DNA from 2 places in the Corynebacterium pseudogenitalium genome. Region 1 is predicted to be linked to the other one. Evidence: riboswitches for the same ligand, from Rfam matches in the RefSeq annotation. Region 1 holds a riboswitch; the other holds the start of a gene.
What was found. Region 1 has a riboswitch for cyclic di-AMP ahead of KBP54_RS07555 (C40 family peptidase). Riboswitches for the same ligand answer to the same signal wherever they lie in the genome.
Positions count from the first base shown of each region.

Region 2: linked by a shared signal. The riboswitch ahead of KBP54_RS03420 (resuscitation-promoting factor Rpf1 domain-containing protein) and the one ahead of KBP54_RS07555 (C40 family peptidase) in region 1 are both predicted to bind cyclic di-AMP.

Region 1 is NZ_CP072934.1:1,564,054-1,571,621, forward strand. Features, by position in the region: gene KBP54_RS07520 (class II 3-deoxy-7-phosphoheptulonate synthase) at 1-194, opposite strand, end outside; gene KBP54_RS07525 (polyadenylate-specific 3'-exoribonuclease AS) at 281-793, opposite strand; gene KBP54_RS07530 (hypothetical protein) at 793-969, opposite strand; gene KBP54_RS07535 (lysophospholipid acyltransferase family protein) at 983-1,723, opposite strand; gene KBP54_RS07540 (ROK family protein) at 1,716-2,687, opposite strand; gene KBP54_RS07545 (glycosyltransferase family 4 protein) at 2,699-3,844, opposite strand; gene KBP54_RS07550 (C40 family peptidase) at 3,850-4,896, opposite strand; gene KBP54_RS07555 (C40 family peptidase) at 5,022-5,765, opposite strand; cyclic di-AMP (ydaO/yuaA leader) riboswitch at 5,778-5,951, opposite strand; gene qcrB (cytochrome bc1 complex cytochrome b subunit) at 6,487-7,568, opposite strand, start outside.
Region 2 is NZ_CP072934.1:712,139-719,706, reverse strand. Features, by position in the region: gene KBP54_RS03460 (DUF6928 family protein) at 1-250, shown strand, start outside; gene KBP54_RS03455 (TrmH family RNA methyltransferase) at 210-1,055, opposite strand; gene KBP54_RS03450 (NCS2 family permease) at 1,059-2,516, opposite strand; gene KBP54_RS03445 (hypothetical protein) at 2,697-3,353, shown strand; gene KBP54_RS03440 (DUF3027 domain-containing protein) at 3,358-4,029, opposite strand; gene KBP54_RS03435 (glutaminyl-peptide cyclotransferase) at 4,077-4,862, shown strand; gene KBP54_RS03430 (DUF2771 domain-containing protein) at 4,873-5,379, shown strand; gene KBP54_RS03425 (cold-shock protein) at 5,383-5,766, opposite strand; cyclic di-AMP (ydaO/yuaA leader) riboswitch at 6,004-6,177, shown strand; gene KBP54_RS03420 (resuscitation-promoting factor Rpf1 domain-containing protein) at 6,189-6,839, shown strand; gene KBP54_RS03415 (hypothetical protein) at 6,960-7,154, opposite strand; gene KBP54_RS03410 (helicase-associated domain-containing protein) at 7,208-7,568, shown strand, end outside.

The DNA.
Region 1 (7,568 bases):
TCAACCTCTGGGGCAAGAACTACCGGCGGTACAGATTCGAGAATCTTCCGCACATACTCAGCCTCATGACGGTCCCAGCTCGGCTGCTGCTTCGCGTCACGCGACAACGCGTCCTGGAACTGTGCATTGAGGTCTCCCGGGAGCGGTGGCAAATCGGGGAGAACTTCTTTGGGGATATCTACTGTCCAACTCACACTTAATGTTTAGCACGAAGCTGCGACGAATACCACAACTTTGCGGCGCGAATACCTGCACAGACTCAAAGTGTGAAACGCGCGTCTCACGATCTAGACGCGCGGCCAAGCCGGTCAAGCGGCAAATATTCCGCGCATACGCGGTACTTCTTCAGGTTATGGCGCGCATCTACCAATGCATCGTGGTTCCCGCGCGGCACCTGTGGCAGCCTCGGCCGCCCCGCCATTTCCCAGTACTGCTTCAGCTCACGAGTAAAGCGCGGAAGGTTCTTCGGCAACCCGGTCATGTCACCCCACAGCTGCGCCAGCACAACGTGATCGTACGCCCCCACCCATGCCCAAAGCTCCGGGGCAGAGCGGGGCGTCGTCAAGAAATCGTAGACCTCGCTGCGGATCTGCTCCCGCGACTTCCATGCGGGGTGACCCGCACCGGGCAGTTTATCCAAGACATTGTCGCGCACCCACTGGTTCGCACGCGTGGCGTCAAACTCATTGGACACCGCGTAGTATTCACGGCCGTCCTCCGCGACGATGCCGATGGAGACTAGCTCAATGGTCGAGCCGTCTTCGATGAACTCTGTGTCGTAAAAGTAACGCACTAGTTCGCCTCACCCTCCGGGCCCTCAGGTTTGCGTGGCCAAAACATCACCGCTGCAACGAACAGTACGAGTAGCGGCGAAATCACATTCCTGGCTATCTCAAGATCACTCGTGACGAGATACGCTCCCACCGCGCAGCACACGAGCACAATACGAGTAACGAGGTCCCGGTCCATCAAACGTCCTTACTTAATCCTCTTCGGGCTCGGCGCCCTCAGGGTAGCGCCCCGTCTCTTCCAGATGCTTTTTGACGTCCGAAGCATACACATCCACGTACGGGTACCCGGACAACGCAGACATCTTGTGCATCACGAAGTCCGTAAACGGACGCATCACCTCCCGCGAGTGCGGATCAAATCCGTGCTCCGTCGCCCAAGCGTGCGGGTCAATAGGTTCGCTGAGCTTGATGCGGACCTTCGCCGGGCGCGGAAGTACCGACCCGATCGGGTTCGCCTCGCGGGTGCCAATCATGGCCACCAAGATCACCGGCGCTCCCGTGTCCATCGCGACACGAGCCATACCGGTGCGCCCCTTGTAGATGCGACCATCCGGTGAACGCGTGCCTTCCGGGTAGATACCGAACACGTCGTTGCGATCAACAATCACCTCGCGCGCAGCCTGCTGCAGGTTCGCGCCCGCATTCGAATCACCGCGATGCACAGGGATCTGACCAACAGCGGTAAAGAAAAACCGCTTGAACCTGCCCCTCAAGCCAGGTTGCGTAAAGTACTCGCTCTTCGCCGGAAACGTGATTTGCCGACGCAGCATCAGCGGCAGATAGAACGAATCCATCACCGCTTGGTGGTTCGAGACAAGAATGACGCCGCCTTCGTCCGGCACATGCTCCGCGCCTTCAATCGTGGGACGGTTCCACACGAGCAGCGCTGGACCTAGCAACGCCTTAAACGCCGAATACCACTTGTTATGCACGCTGTCTCCCTGCTAGATCCTCACGAGCCAAGTCTGCGACACCGATCATACCTGCCTGCGGGCCCAGCTCTGCGCATAGAATCTCCGGAACAGGACGGTACCCGGAGCCAACCATGTTACGACGCAACGAATCCTTGGCATCTTCCATAAAGAGGTCTGCGTCGGCGCTCACGCCACCGCCAAGAACCACCAGGCCCGGATCCATAACGTCAGCCACAATCGACAGGCCACGGCCCAACCACTCGGCAAAACTGGCAAGCGCCTTCACGCCAAGCTCATCGCCCTCGCGTGCAGCCTCCATCACGTCATGGCCCGTCGCCCGCTTATCGACGACCTTCCGGTACAAACCGCACTTCTTAAAACCGCCGTGCGCTGCGACCTCCAAAGCACAGTCCACCAACGACGTGCCCGAGGCGTACCGCTCCAAGCAGCCCTGCTTACCGCAGGAACACACGCGCCCATCTGGCACAACAGTCAAGTGCCCGAACTCGGGGGCAGTGCCGAACGATCCGCGGTAAATCTTGCCATCAATCATCAGCGTTGCGCCGATACCGGTACCGACGGCAAAGAACACCCAGATATCCGCATCCTTTGCTGCGCCAAATCGGTATTCACCCCAGGCTGCCGCGTTCGCGTCGTGCTCAAGGCGGACCGGTAGCCCCAGAGCCTCCTCAAGCTGCGCCCGAACCGGCTGGTCGTTGCGCCACGGCAAATGCGGGGCGAACCGCACGATCTCGCAGTCCGGGTCAAGAAAGCCGGCGATAGCCAAGCCGACAGCATCAACCACGTACTCCCGCTGCAGCTGCCGCACCATATCGACGATGCCGTCGATAAGCTCATCACCAGTCTGCGGAGTACCAGTAGATATCGATGCAACGATGCGCCCAGAGTCATCAACCACTGCTGCGCGAGTATTCGTCCCGCCGATATCAAAACCGACAGTCAGCTTGGATTCAGTAGACATACATGACCATGCTAGTCGCCGAGAGCCTGAGAAAATAATAATTTCTCACACCGCTCCCCCAACACCTGCCACGAAAACTCCCGCTGCACATGGCGTCGCCCGGCCTCCCCCATCGATTCCCGCAGCAGGGGATCACGCAGCAGACGCACCAACGCCGCGACAAGTGCATCATCATTCTTATCGACGACCACTCCGCTGTGGTCCGTCACCGTTTCCGGCGCACCGCCCGAATCACCAGCGACCACCGGCACCTCACACGCCTGGGCCTCGAGAAACACAATCCCGAGACCCTCAACGTCGAGGCCTCCGCCGCGGGTACGAACCGGCATCGCGAACACGTCTGCAGCCGCAACGATTCGACACAGGTCATCGTCGCTGACCCGCCCGGTGAACCTGACACCGTCGACGCCCTCCGCCATCGCGTGAAGCCGACGGGCATACGGCCCCTCCCCAACAATCACCAATTGTGCACCCGGCACCTGCTCGCGCACCCTAGGCAGGACGCGGATCAACCGGTCTTGCCCTTTGCGTTTCACCAGACGCGACGCACACACAATCAGCGGAGACTCCGCGCCGATTCGGAACGAAGCTCTGGTCTCCAACTTCTCCTGCTGCGTTGCGGGCGCGTAGCGGGACGTCGATACGCCTGAGGGAAGCGCAACGAACTGAGGATTCGGACCAAATGCATCCTTGAATCGCCCCAGTGTGTACTCCGAAATGTACGTGATTACATCGGCACTACCGCCAATCGTTCGCAGCAGTCGACGACCAACGCGAAACATTGACCACCCGACCTCATGGCCATGCGTCGTCGCCACAACCCGCGAAGCACCCGCACGCTTCGCAGCACCCCCCATCGCTCCAAGAGGAGCTGCAGCACCAAACCACACCGTATCGACGTGCTGCTGCCTGATAATTCGCTGCATCATCCTCCGGACAGCAGGAGTAGGCAACATTACTGGAAAGGGCCAGCGAATAATCGTGTACGGCTGTTCCGCATCCCAAGCGAGAGCAGCCGCCTTATCCTGCATCGAGGCAAACACAATGATGCTCTGCGCCCCCCGACGGTGAACGACTTCCTGCACATAGTCCCGCAAGTACGACTGAATCCCACCGACAGTCGGTGGGAAATCATTCGTCACCAATAAAACAGTCATGGTGCCTAATAACGGACAGCGCCCTGGACCGGCATCGAATTCAACGGGACAACCTGAACCGGAATACCGTAGTCAGAGGCATGCACAACCATGCCGTCGCCGATATACATGCCAACGTGCGTCACTCCCGGGTAATAACCGACAATGTCACCTGGCTGCAGGTCCCCCATGCTCACCGGCATGCCACCAGCAAGCTGAGCCTGCGAGGTACGCGGGATCGCCTTACCGTTCTGCCCGTAAGCCCACACCATGAGCCCAGAGCAGTCGAACGCCGACGGCCCCGTCGCGCCCCAGCCATAAGGCTTGCCAACCTGCGCGAGCGCGGCACCGACAACCCCATCCCCCACCGGAGGCAACGAGCCAGCATCAACGGGGTGCAGACGTCCCTCCCACAACGAACGCGCCTCCGGCGACAAATTATCGACGCGCGCCTCAATCTCCTCAATCTGTCCCTGCAGCGCCTCGCGCTCACGCTCGAGCTTCGAACGCTTTGAATCAAGGTCATTGCGGAGATACTGCGCTTCCGCAAGGGCTACGTTTGCAGCATTCGCCTTCGTTGCCGCGTCCTGGGCAGCGCCTTCGTACTCGCGGAGCACACTTTGCTGCTTGCGGGACAGCGAATCCAGGTACGCAGCACGGTCAATAGCAGTCTGGGGACTACCAGAGTCCAGCGTTGTAAGGATCACATCGGCCTGGACGTTGCGGTACCGGGACGCAGCGAGGCGGTCTACTTCCCTTTGGAGATCATCACGAGCGATTGTCGCAGCTTGGACTTGGGTACGTGCATCCGCCACCTCAGACTGCAGGCGCTCAAGTTCCTCCGACTTCGCGGCAATATCATCCTCGACGCCCTTGAGCTCTTCTACCTTTGCGGTGACCTCATGCGAAAGCTCATCAACCTGATGAATCAGTTCCTCGACATCATCCGCTACTGCGGACGGAGCAGCAACGCTACTGCCCACAACGACAGAGAGCGATGCACCCAGCGCCACGCGCTTCCCCCAGGAACGCCCATTTGCAACATGACGCGCATGTAAAGAGTGTTTAGCCACTTAAAGCCCCTTCGCTGGCAAGAAAAACTATCACCAATATAGCGAGAGGGGCTTAAAGTTACAATCTTGTAATTCTTCTGCCGACCCCCACCACAATCGTTTGGATCGGCCGATAAATACCGTGCTTAGAAGCGCACAGCGGAGTGCACTGGCATCATGTGCAGCGGACGCTCAGCGACCGGTGCGTTGGTGTTCAGTGCATCAATGATGGTGCCGTTGCCGGTGTAGATACCAACGTGGGAAGCGCCACCGTAGTAAGCCACGATGTCACCAGGCTGAAGCTGATCAAGCGGAACCGGAGTACCCGCAGCCGCCTGCGCCTGCGAGGTACGAGGGATGGACTTACCAGCCTGCGCATATACCCAGGAGGTGAAACCGGAGCAGTCGAACACGTTCGGGCCCGCAGCGCCGTATACGTATGCAGCACCAATCTTTGTACGTGCAATATCGACCAGGCGCTGACCTGCGGAGACCTGCGGCGTTGGAGCAACTGCCGGCGCAGCAACGTTTGCGGAGTATGCCTTCGCGACTGGCGCCTTGAACTGAGCCTCGACGTTTGCCAGCCATGCACCAAACGAAGGTACGTTGTTGACGCCAGGAACCGCTCGAACCTGCGCAATTGCCGTAGGGACATCAGCATTGGACTTCTGACCTGCCAGGGATGGGATCCAAGCCTCGATGCCAGGAATCGCAGCGATGCCCGGCACGTTCTCAATACCTGGGACCTGAACAGCTACCGGCGAGTTCGGGACGCGAACCTCAGCCGCCTCTGCAGAGATTGGCGAGAGCAGCGAGGCACCTGCAGCTGCTGCGGTCACTACCGCGACGTTACGTGCAGTGCTGTGTGCCTGACGACGGTGCTTAGCCATAATTGTAAAACTCCATATCTTCTCTTTTGCCGACCGAGTTAGCTGACGGGTTGGGCTAGAGAACCAGCCTTACGACTTCCACGGAAAACTCCGCTCTCGTTCGCATTCACCCCAGAGAGAAAATCCTGCTTGGGTCCCCGGCTTCCTGAAGCCACTAAGGCTCAGGGAATTAGGCGCTATATGTACTTACTGTTTGCTTTCAACGGCTGTTGCTGCAATGTCTCGATTAGGTTACGAAACGGAAACATCTTTGTCCAACGACACGGCCGTTATCGTTCCGTTATTTTTCCTCTCCCCCATTTCGCGCGAATGTTCCTGAGAACTGCAAGCCGAGCGCCACAATGTGCCCAACCAGACAAATGACCCCCTACCTGCTCTTTTGCCAACCTTCCCCACCTGTGCCCAGAGCGCCAATTTGGTAAGAATGCACTAAATCACTCTTATGTGACATTACTCACTTCTACTGTATAACGCTTCCATAACGCTTCGAAATGGCTCCAAATTCCTCCGACTTCAGACGTGAAGCGGTGAGCCATTGCGGCGCGTTGATACCGCGGGCCGTAGCAGAACGAAGCCAGAAGTGGGCTCGTGTCATAGCACGGGCGAGATAAAGGTGCTGGGTTCCAAAAGTGGACCGACCGGACATACAAAAACGCCCTGGCCAGCTGTACTCTCGTACAACCAACCAGGGCGCCTTGAGCGACCGCTAGTGTGTTAGAGCCTATTCAGAAGCATTGCGGTCATCGAGGTGTTTGGTTTCCTCGAGCTTGCGCAACGTCTCGATCTCCTCATGATGGTTCTCGCGCTGCTCGTCCCGGACGCGCTCGGAAACGCCAAGCTCAGCAGGCTTGAATTTACCGATGGTCTCGGAGTCAGCGAAGCCGAGCTGGTTGAGTCGCTTCGGAACCGGAGCACCAGCGTAATCGAGTGGCACTGGGTGTCCATGCTCGTCGACTGGGCCAAGCGGCTGGTGGATCTCCACAAACGCACCGTTAGGCAGCTTCTTGATGATGCCCGTTTCGATACCGTGCTCCAGAACCTCACGGTCGGAACGCTGCAAACCAACACAAATACGGTAGGTCAGCCAGTATGCGAACGGCGGCAAGACAATGAGACCGATGCGACCGAACCAGGTCATCGCATTCAGCGAGATCTGGAAGAAGTGAGCAACGTGGTCGTTGCCACCGGAAACGGTCAGCAACAGGAAGAACACGAGTGCCATCACACCGAGGCCGGTACGCACTGGAACGTCACGTGGGCGCTGCAGCAGGTTGTGGTGCGCCGTGTCACCGGTCACCTTCGCTTCGATGAACGGGTAGCTGATCAGCAGGACGACCATGACGCCACACATGAGGGCAACCCAGAAGGCACCCGGAATGGTGTATGGGCCGAGGTAGAGCTCCCACGCTGGCATGACACGAGCTGCGCCGTCAGTCCACAGCATGTAAACGTCAGGCTGCGAACCGGCGGAGACCTGCGACGGGTTGTATGGGCCGATGTTCCAAATGCCGTTGATGGTGGTCAGACCAGCCATAGCAGCGAGGACACCGAAGACAACCATCATGAAGCCGATCGCCTTGACTGCGAAGACCGGCATAATGCGGATGCCAACAACGTTGTTCTCCGTACGGCCGGGGCCTGGGAACTGGGTATGCTTCTGGAACCAGACGAGCAGCAGGTGCGCTGCGATCAGAGCCAGGATCACGCCCGGGAGGATCAGAACGTGCAGGATGTAGAAGCGGTCCAGCATCAGGTCAGACGGGAAGTCGCCGCCGAAGATTGCCCAGTGCATCCAGGTACCGA
Region 2 (7,568 bases), 850 kb from region 1:
GGAGCCGAAAGTCGAGGCTCCTGCCCCACGCACCAAGACTGTCAACGAGGTGGCGGCAAAGTTCGCCGAGCAGACCAACACGTACGACGATTACGAGCAGCACGACGAAGAGGCAGAGCGTGACGAGTTTTCCGAGCTTGCCGACGCCTCCGTCGCAGCAGCAAAGCGCGTTGGCCGCGGGCTACGTCGCCGCGCCCGCGACCTGAAGGCTACGATTGCGGAGAAAATCCGCCACGCAGACCGCGGCTGATGAGGTCGCGCTGGCGCTCGTAGAACGCAATCGCCGCAGCCGTGGCCACGTTGAGTGAATCCGTTCCGGGCGCCATGGGGATTTTCGCGCGCACATCGGTCGCGCGCATTGCGTGCTGCGTGAGCCCAGGGCCTTCCCCGCCGACGAGAAATGCCACCTTCTCGTGATCGTTAAGTGCCTCTGAGAGGTACACGGCATCGTCCGCAGGGGTCAGTGACACCAGCCACCAGCCCTGTTCCTGCAGCTGTGCGAGCTCGCGCTGCCACGTGGTTGGGGTGCCGCCAAAGTGCGCAAACGGGGTGCGAAGCACATGGCCCATCGATACGCGGACGCTGCGCCGGTAGAGCGGGTCGGCGGTGGCGGCACCGAACAGCACGCCATCAACGCCCATGCCGGCGGCGTTGCGGAAGATGGAGCCGATGTTCTCGTGGTCCCCTACTCCCTCAAGAATTACCAGGGTGCGGGCATCTGCCACGACGTCTTCGACGCTCAGCGGTTCGGGTTTATCCGCGGAGACTAACAGCCCACGGTGCATGTCGTAGCCGGCGACCTCCCCCATCACTGCGCGGCTGATCTCGTAGACCGGTATTCCCTCCGCTTCGAGGCGCTCGCCGTACTGTTCCAAAAAAGACTGGAGGCGGCCACCGAAGCCGAACACCGCGCGGACAGGAAAGCGGGACTCCACAAGGCGTCCCGCAACAAGAGGCCCCTCCGCAAACACCAGGCCTTTCTCGCGGTCTGAGTGCTTCAGGTCGCGGATATCGTCAAGCCGGGAGTCGGAGGGGTCGTCGATAACTATGCTCACGCTTTACGAGATTAGCGACATCAACGGTCCTTGTGCGAAATAGATCAAGAACAGGGCAGAAATCAGCCACATGATCCAGTGAATGTCCTTGCGCTTGCCAGCGAAGAGCGCCATCACGGTAAACGCGATGAAGCCGACGCCGATGCCGTTGGCAATCGAGTAGGTCAGCGGCATCATGATGATGGTCAAGAAGGCCGGGAAGGCAACGTCGAAACGGGTCCAGTCAATGTTGCTGACCTGCATCATCATCAGCGCGCCAACCACGACGAGGACCGGTGCGGCGGCCTCGATTGGGACGATTTCGTACAGCGGGGTGAGGAACATCGCCAGCAGGAACAGGATGCCGGTGACCACGTTTGCGAGGCCGGTGCGGGCGCCGTCAGCAATGCCGGCGGACGAGTCCACGAACACCGTGTTCGAGGAACCAGAGAACGCGCCACCGACTACTGCGCCGAAGCCTTCAACAACAAGGGCTTTCTTCATGCCTGGCAGGTTGTCGTTCTCGTCGGTCAGGCCGGCCTGGCGGCCGAGCGCCGTCATGGTGCCCATTGCGTCGAAGAAGTTCGCCAACACGAGGGTGAAGACCAGGAGGCTGGCGGCGACGACACCGACCTCAACGAAGGCACCAACCATGTCGATTTTGCCCACGAGGGACAGATCCGGGATGCCACCCAAAGAATCCGGAAGCGCAGGGACCGCGAGCGACCAGCCGTGGTCATTCTCAGCGGACGAGCCTGCACCGACGAAGGACTCCACAATCATCGAGATGATCGTCGTCGCGACGATGCCGATGAACAGCCCACCCGGAATGTTCCGGATCACCATGAAGCCACAGATGAGCAGGCCGGTGACAAACACAGCCGTCGGCCACGAGGCGATCGAACCACCGAAGCCCAGCTGCACCGGGACAGTGGTGTGTGCCTCGTCAGGGATGCGGCGCACGAACCCGGCGTCCACCAGGCCGATCATCGCGATGAACATGCCGATGCCGACACTCATTGCCACCTTCATCGAGTTCGGGATGGCCTCAAAGACGGCGGTACGGAACCCGGAAATCGCAAGAATGCAGATGATAATACCGTCAATCACGATGAGGCCCATGGCCTCTGGCCAGGTCAGGCCCTGTTGCCCAACGAGTGTCACTGCAACGAGTGTGTTCAGGCCAAGGCCCGCAGCAATACCAAACGGATATTTAGCAATAACGCCGAACAAGATACACATCACACCGGCGGCAAGGGCCGTCACCGCAGCTACCTGCGGGATACCAAGCACGACACCTTCGCGGTCGGGGCTCGTGCCCAGGATCAAAGGATTCAGGAGCACGATGTACGCCATCGCAAAGAAGGTCACGATACCGGCGCGGATTTCGCGGCCGACGCTCGAGCCTCGCTCACTGATATGGAAGAATTTATCAAGCCCGCTAGCGGGCTGCTTCGTTGAAGATTCGCTTGGAATACTCACTGCGAAGATCCCCTTTAGTTCGTTGAGGAAGTTATGAAAGAGAGCAAAGTTGTTGCATGCATCGGCTGAAATCTATCTGCCAAAAGCCTGCAATAGACTTTTACCTTAGTGCACACACTTCCTAATAATTTCGACTTGGAGCCCAAAGTGGATGTATTCAGCTTTGTCATTTCGCAAGGCATGGTTGCAGATGCAGATCTGCTCACCTCGAAGCTTCGAGGCTGCGGCATCCCACACTCGGAGTTTGAACGCCTCCGCGTTACGGTCAGCCAGGTTACGGGCCCTCGCAAAGCGGTCGTCCACGTCACGGGAGGCCATGCGTCCTTGACGCTTCGCCCGGCGCCTGCGCCCTCCACGGAGATCACCATGTTCGCGGAGCCAATCCGGGATCAGCGCGCGCAGCCGAACAGGCACGGGCCGGACCTCGGGTGGCAGTTGCACGCATCGGCAACGCTGGGCACCAACGACGGATTGCTTGCCGACGCCAGCGGCCGCATCATCTCCGCACTCCTCCAACCACTGATCACATTTCCAAGCGCCACGCGGGCGGTCATCTCCGGGCACCCTGCTACCGCGGGGTCATACGCGCTGGAGGGGGTTGTGCGTGTGTTGGAGGAGGCGGGCGTCGAAACGCATGAGGCGCACGACGGCTTCTCACGCTTCGACCTGATGCACCAGGAGACGTGGGCCGTCGATGCTGTGCAGGGTGCCCGGCTTGTCGAGCAATGGCAGGAGTACGGCACACCCAAGCCTGGCCCCCGAATGATTTCGCGCGGTCTACTGCCGACGCACCGCGAGATCAATAAGACCCGGCAGCTGCGGGCATCACTGCTCTAGCGGGTTACTTCCCGTCGTGGCGCGGCGCCTTGGTATCTGCGTGGGCACCGCAGCCGTAGGATGCAGCGACGATGCGGCCATCAGCAGAGTATTCGTTGGTGCACACCCCGAAGTTCTCCCCCACTGGGTGCTCCATTGGAATGTAGAACGCGCAGGTCCGGCAGTGCAGCGTTGCCTGCTCGGCGAACGCAGAATTAGGGCCAAACTTGCCCTTCCGCCACCGCGTCTTCGCCGCGTTGAGGCCTTCTTGCGTGAGGTAGTGGTCAGTTTCCCTGCCTGGGAACGTCACTGCATCCTTTGCAAAGGAGTCTGTGGTCAGGCGCTCGTCGTCAGGCGCTGGCTCCATGATGTCGCCGGGGCCGAGGTCGCCGGGGCGAAGACGCTCGGAGTACGGCACCCAGTCCGGCGCCTGCAGCGCGTCACGAGCCGGCATGAGCGCGACCTCGTTGACGGTCACCCATGTTGAGCCCGTGGCACACGCGACGACCGCGTTCCATTCCCACCCGTTGTAGCCAGGCACGCTCGCTTCGAAGCGGTGCGTGGCCACGTTGCTCGAGAGCCCAGCGACACCGATGTGCGCGCCGACCTCGCCTTCCGCGATCTCGAGGATGGCCTCTCGCGCGACCTCAATTGCTTTGTCGCTCAGCAGTGGTGAAGAGTTCTTGTTCTGAGACACGCTCTCCATTATGGCCCATTTCTGGGGAAATGCTGCATGATGGACGTATGCGTGTTCACTCCCGACGGTTTTGGTCCATCCTGATGTGTCCTTTGGTGCTGCTCACTGTGAGTGGTTGCGATGAAGCTGCCACCGAGGTGGAGCAGCTGAAACCCGAAATCGTACAACGCTACGACTACGACCCTGCCCTGTTCACCCAGGGCCTCGAAGTCGATGAGGACGGCACGCTCCTCGTCAGTACCGGCCAATACGGAGCGTCCGGTATGTATCGGCTCACGGCAGAAGGCGACGTGTTGGGCGAGGTTGCCTTGCCAGACGTGTTCTTCGGCGAAGGCATGACCCGCGTCGGAGATTCGGTTTGGCAGCTGACGTGGCAGGAGGGCACCGCGTTTCGCCGCGATGCAGCGTCCCTAGCAACTGTCGATACCGCCCACTACGACGGCGAAGGGTGGGGGCTGTGCGCCACCGATGATGCACTTATTTTCTCCGACGGTTCCGCCGAGCTGCGCCGCATGGACCCGGACACGCTCGCCGAGCTTGCGCGGTTCGAAGTCACCGACCAAGGCAAACCCGTCGAGGGTCTCAACGAGTTGGAGTGCGTCGGCGACGACGTCTACGCAAACATCTTCACAACCACCGACATCGTGCGTATCGACGCCACCTCCGGCCACGTCACGGCCAGAATCGATGCGTCGTCTCTTCCCAACAACGCCGACGAAGACATAAACAATGTGCTCAACGGGATCGCGCATATCCCTGGCACCGACGAGTTTTACCTCACCGGCAAGCGTTGGCCTGACCTCTACCGCGTCCGGCTGGTCCCGTCCCAGTAGAATTTCGCTCATGACTGCTTCCCGCCGTGCTTCCTCTCGCCTTGCACTCCAACTCGGTGCGACAGTTCTCGCCGTCGCTATCCTGCTCGCTGGGGTGTACGCGTTCATGAACTGGCAGCGCTCGCAGCCAGGTCTTCCCGTAGAAGACCTTCGGATTCACGTCACTGCATCCGACGGCGAGCACGAGATCGCCCCCTACACGCTCTGCCCCCTCGATGAGCAATGTGACGGCGGTGAGCCACCGGCACTCACACGTGATGGCTCCGACGAACTCACATTCCGCATCGACCCAGATATCGCTGCGGGCAGCTGGCGCCTCCTCCTCATTTACGACGACCCCTCCGCCAACGAAGAGCGCCTCCACCAGGCGGGCGAGACCACCGAAGAGACCGCTCCTGCCGTCAAAGAAGGCGGGGCGAAACTCCTCGTTGCTGAAGTCTCGACGCTGGCCGTAAAAAATGACGACCACGGGGAAGAAATCCCGGTGGTCGCCACATGGTCGGTCGCGTTTGAATAACGCTTAGGCGTCAAGCTCCTTCGCCACTGCGCGCAGGATGCCCGCAACCTGTCGAGCCTCTTTGCGCTCAGGGTAGCGCCCAGCCGTCAACGCCGGTTGCACGTCGGACTCGATGAGCGTCATCACATCGGCAAGCATGCTTCCGAGTTCTTCTGGCTTCCTACGGTGCACGGGGCGACGCTTCGGCGTCTCCAAGATGGCGACGCGCAGCGCCTGCGGGCCCTTTCGGCCTGCGGCAAAGTCGAACTCGATGCGCTGTCCAGGCACAAGCTCATCCACACCATCCGGGAGCACCGACTTAGAAATAAATACGTCGTCGTCTCCAGGGTTGGATGCGAAGCCGAAGCCCTTGTCGGCGTCGAACCACTTCACCTTTCCAATTGGCATTAGTCTTCGTTCCTTCTCTGTTCTCTATGCAGACTCAGCAGTGGCTATCCATCATAGTCGTATCGCCCGTTCGAGCCCCAACACGAAAGAAAGTGCCACAAATCACACTCGCGCCAATTTGGCTCGTGAACAGGACAAACAGCCCTACCAGTCTCCCCGCGTCCGCGACACCGACCCCAAAAAGTGCCCGGAGCGTGACTAAATCGTTATAAAGCGTTAGGCTGTCCCGCAGCAAGAAAACGAGGCACGCTGAGTTCTGTTCGCCTCGCACAATTACACAAAGAACAGAAGCGGAGGACCCAACCTTCGGAAACTCCCTCCCGGAGCTTCCTTGGGGTGAAGTTGCTACTGCAACCGGACACCTCAGCCCGAACCCGACAGCTTACTTCGCAAGCGACAACAAGAGAGGACATCGTATTTTCATGGGACGCCATTCCAAGCAGACCACTTCCCTGACCAAGAAGGCACTCGCCGGCGCAGCCGCAACCGCGGCGTTCGCTGGACTGATGGCCCCAGAGGCCACGGCAGCGCCTGACTCTGACTGGGACCGTCTCGCACAGTGCGAGTCCGGCGGCAACTGGGCAATCAACACCGGCAACGGCTACCACGGCGGCCTGCAGTTCTCCGCGTCCACCTGGCAGGCATTCGGTGGCGGCCAGTTCGCTCCAACCGCGAACCTGGCAACCCGTGAGCAGCAGATCATCGTTGCAGAGCGCACCCTGGCACAGCAGGGTTGGGGCGCATGGCCAGCATGCTCCGCTCGCCTTGGACTGAACTCCGCTGCGACAAATCGCGACGCACAGGCTGTCTCACCGGCACCTGCTCCTGCACGCGCTGCCGTTGCATCCCCGGACGCAGCCCAGCGCCAGGCAGAGAACCCAGTTGACGCCCTGTACCGTCAGCTCGGCAGCTCCCTGAGCAACTATGGTTTCGCGATTCCGGCGCACATCCAGCAGTCCTACGCTGCGAACCGCGCGAACTACGATGCGTTCTACAGCCAGAACGCTGCACTGATCAACGCTGTTCGCTCGGGCGATCTCGCCGCTATCGGCGCAGCACTGCTGAACCGCTAAGCACTCAATAGAACGTGCCCGCCACAGAAAGCTTGTGGCGGGCACGTTTGTTTTGCTTTATGAAAGGGGCATAGGGACTGGCCAGCCCACTCTTTCAGGGCTGGCCAAAAGGTTGAACACTTAGCGGTTGATTCGCGTCGTTGGGTGGACGTACCCGATTTCTTCCGCCGGGAGTGGGAGCACGAGCTCGTCCCCAAACGGGCTAGATGCACCGGTAAGCTGCGAGGACAGCTCGGTGACAGGCGAACCATTACCAGGGGTGTTGGTGGGCCACGCCGGGTTCGCGCGACCGATCTTCTCTACGTCTTTAGCCATGCGTACTATTCTTTCACGCCTGGACAAAAATCGCACGTACACTAGCCAACGCTATGACTACGTTCCAGGAAGCGCTCCGCACGATGCGCCCCGAACAACTCCGGGAGCTCATTTATCTCAGGCCAGACGCCTTTTACCCCACCCCGCCATCCTGGGGTTCGCTGGGGACGCGGCTGTCGCTGGCTGGGTCTGCAGCACGAGCGTTACGCCGTCTCAACGCTGCCGAGTTGCGGCTTCTGGAAGCGCTCGGGGACGTCGGCGCCGAGCTCTCTCCCGTCGACACCAACAGTGTCCCCGCAGCGCGTGTTCCCGGGGCCGTCGAGCGTCTCCGTGCGATGGCGCTCATCTATGGCCCGGATACTGCTGTACGGGTCGCACCAGGGGCACTTTCCGCGCTGCCGTCGGGCTGGCGCC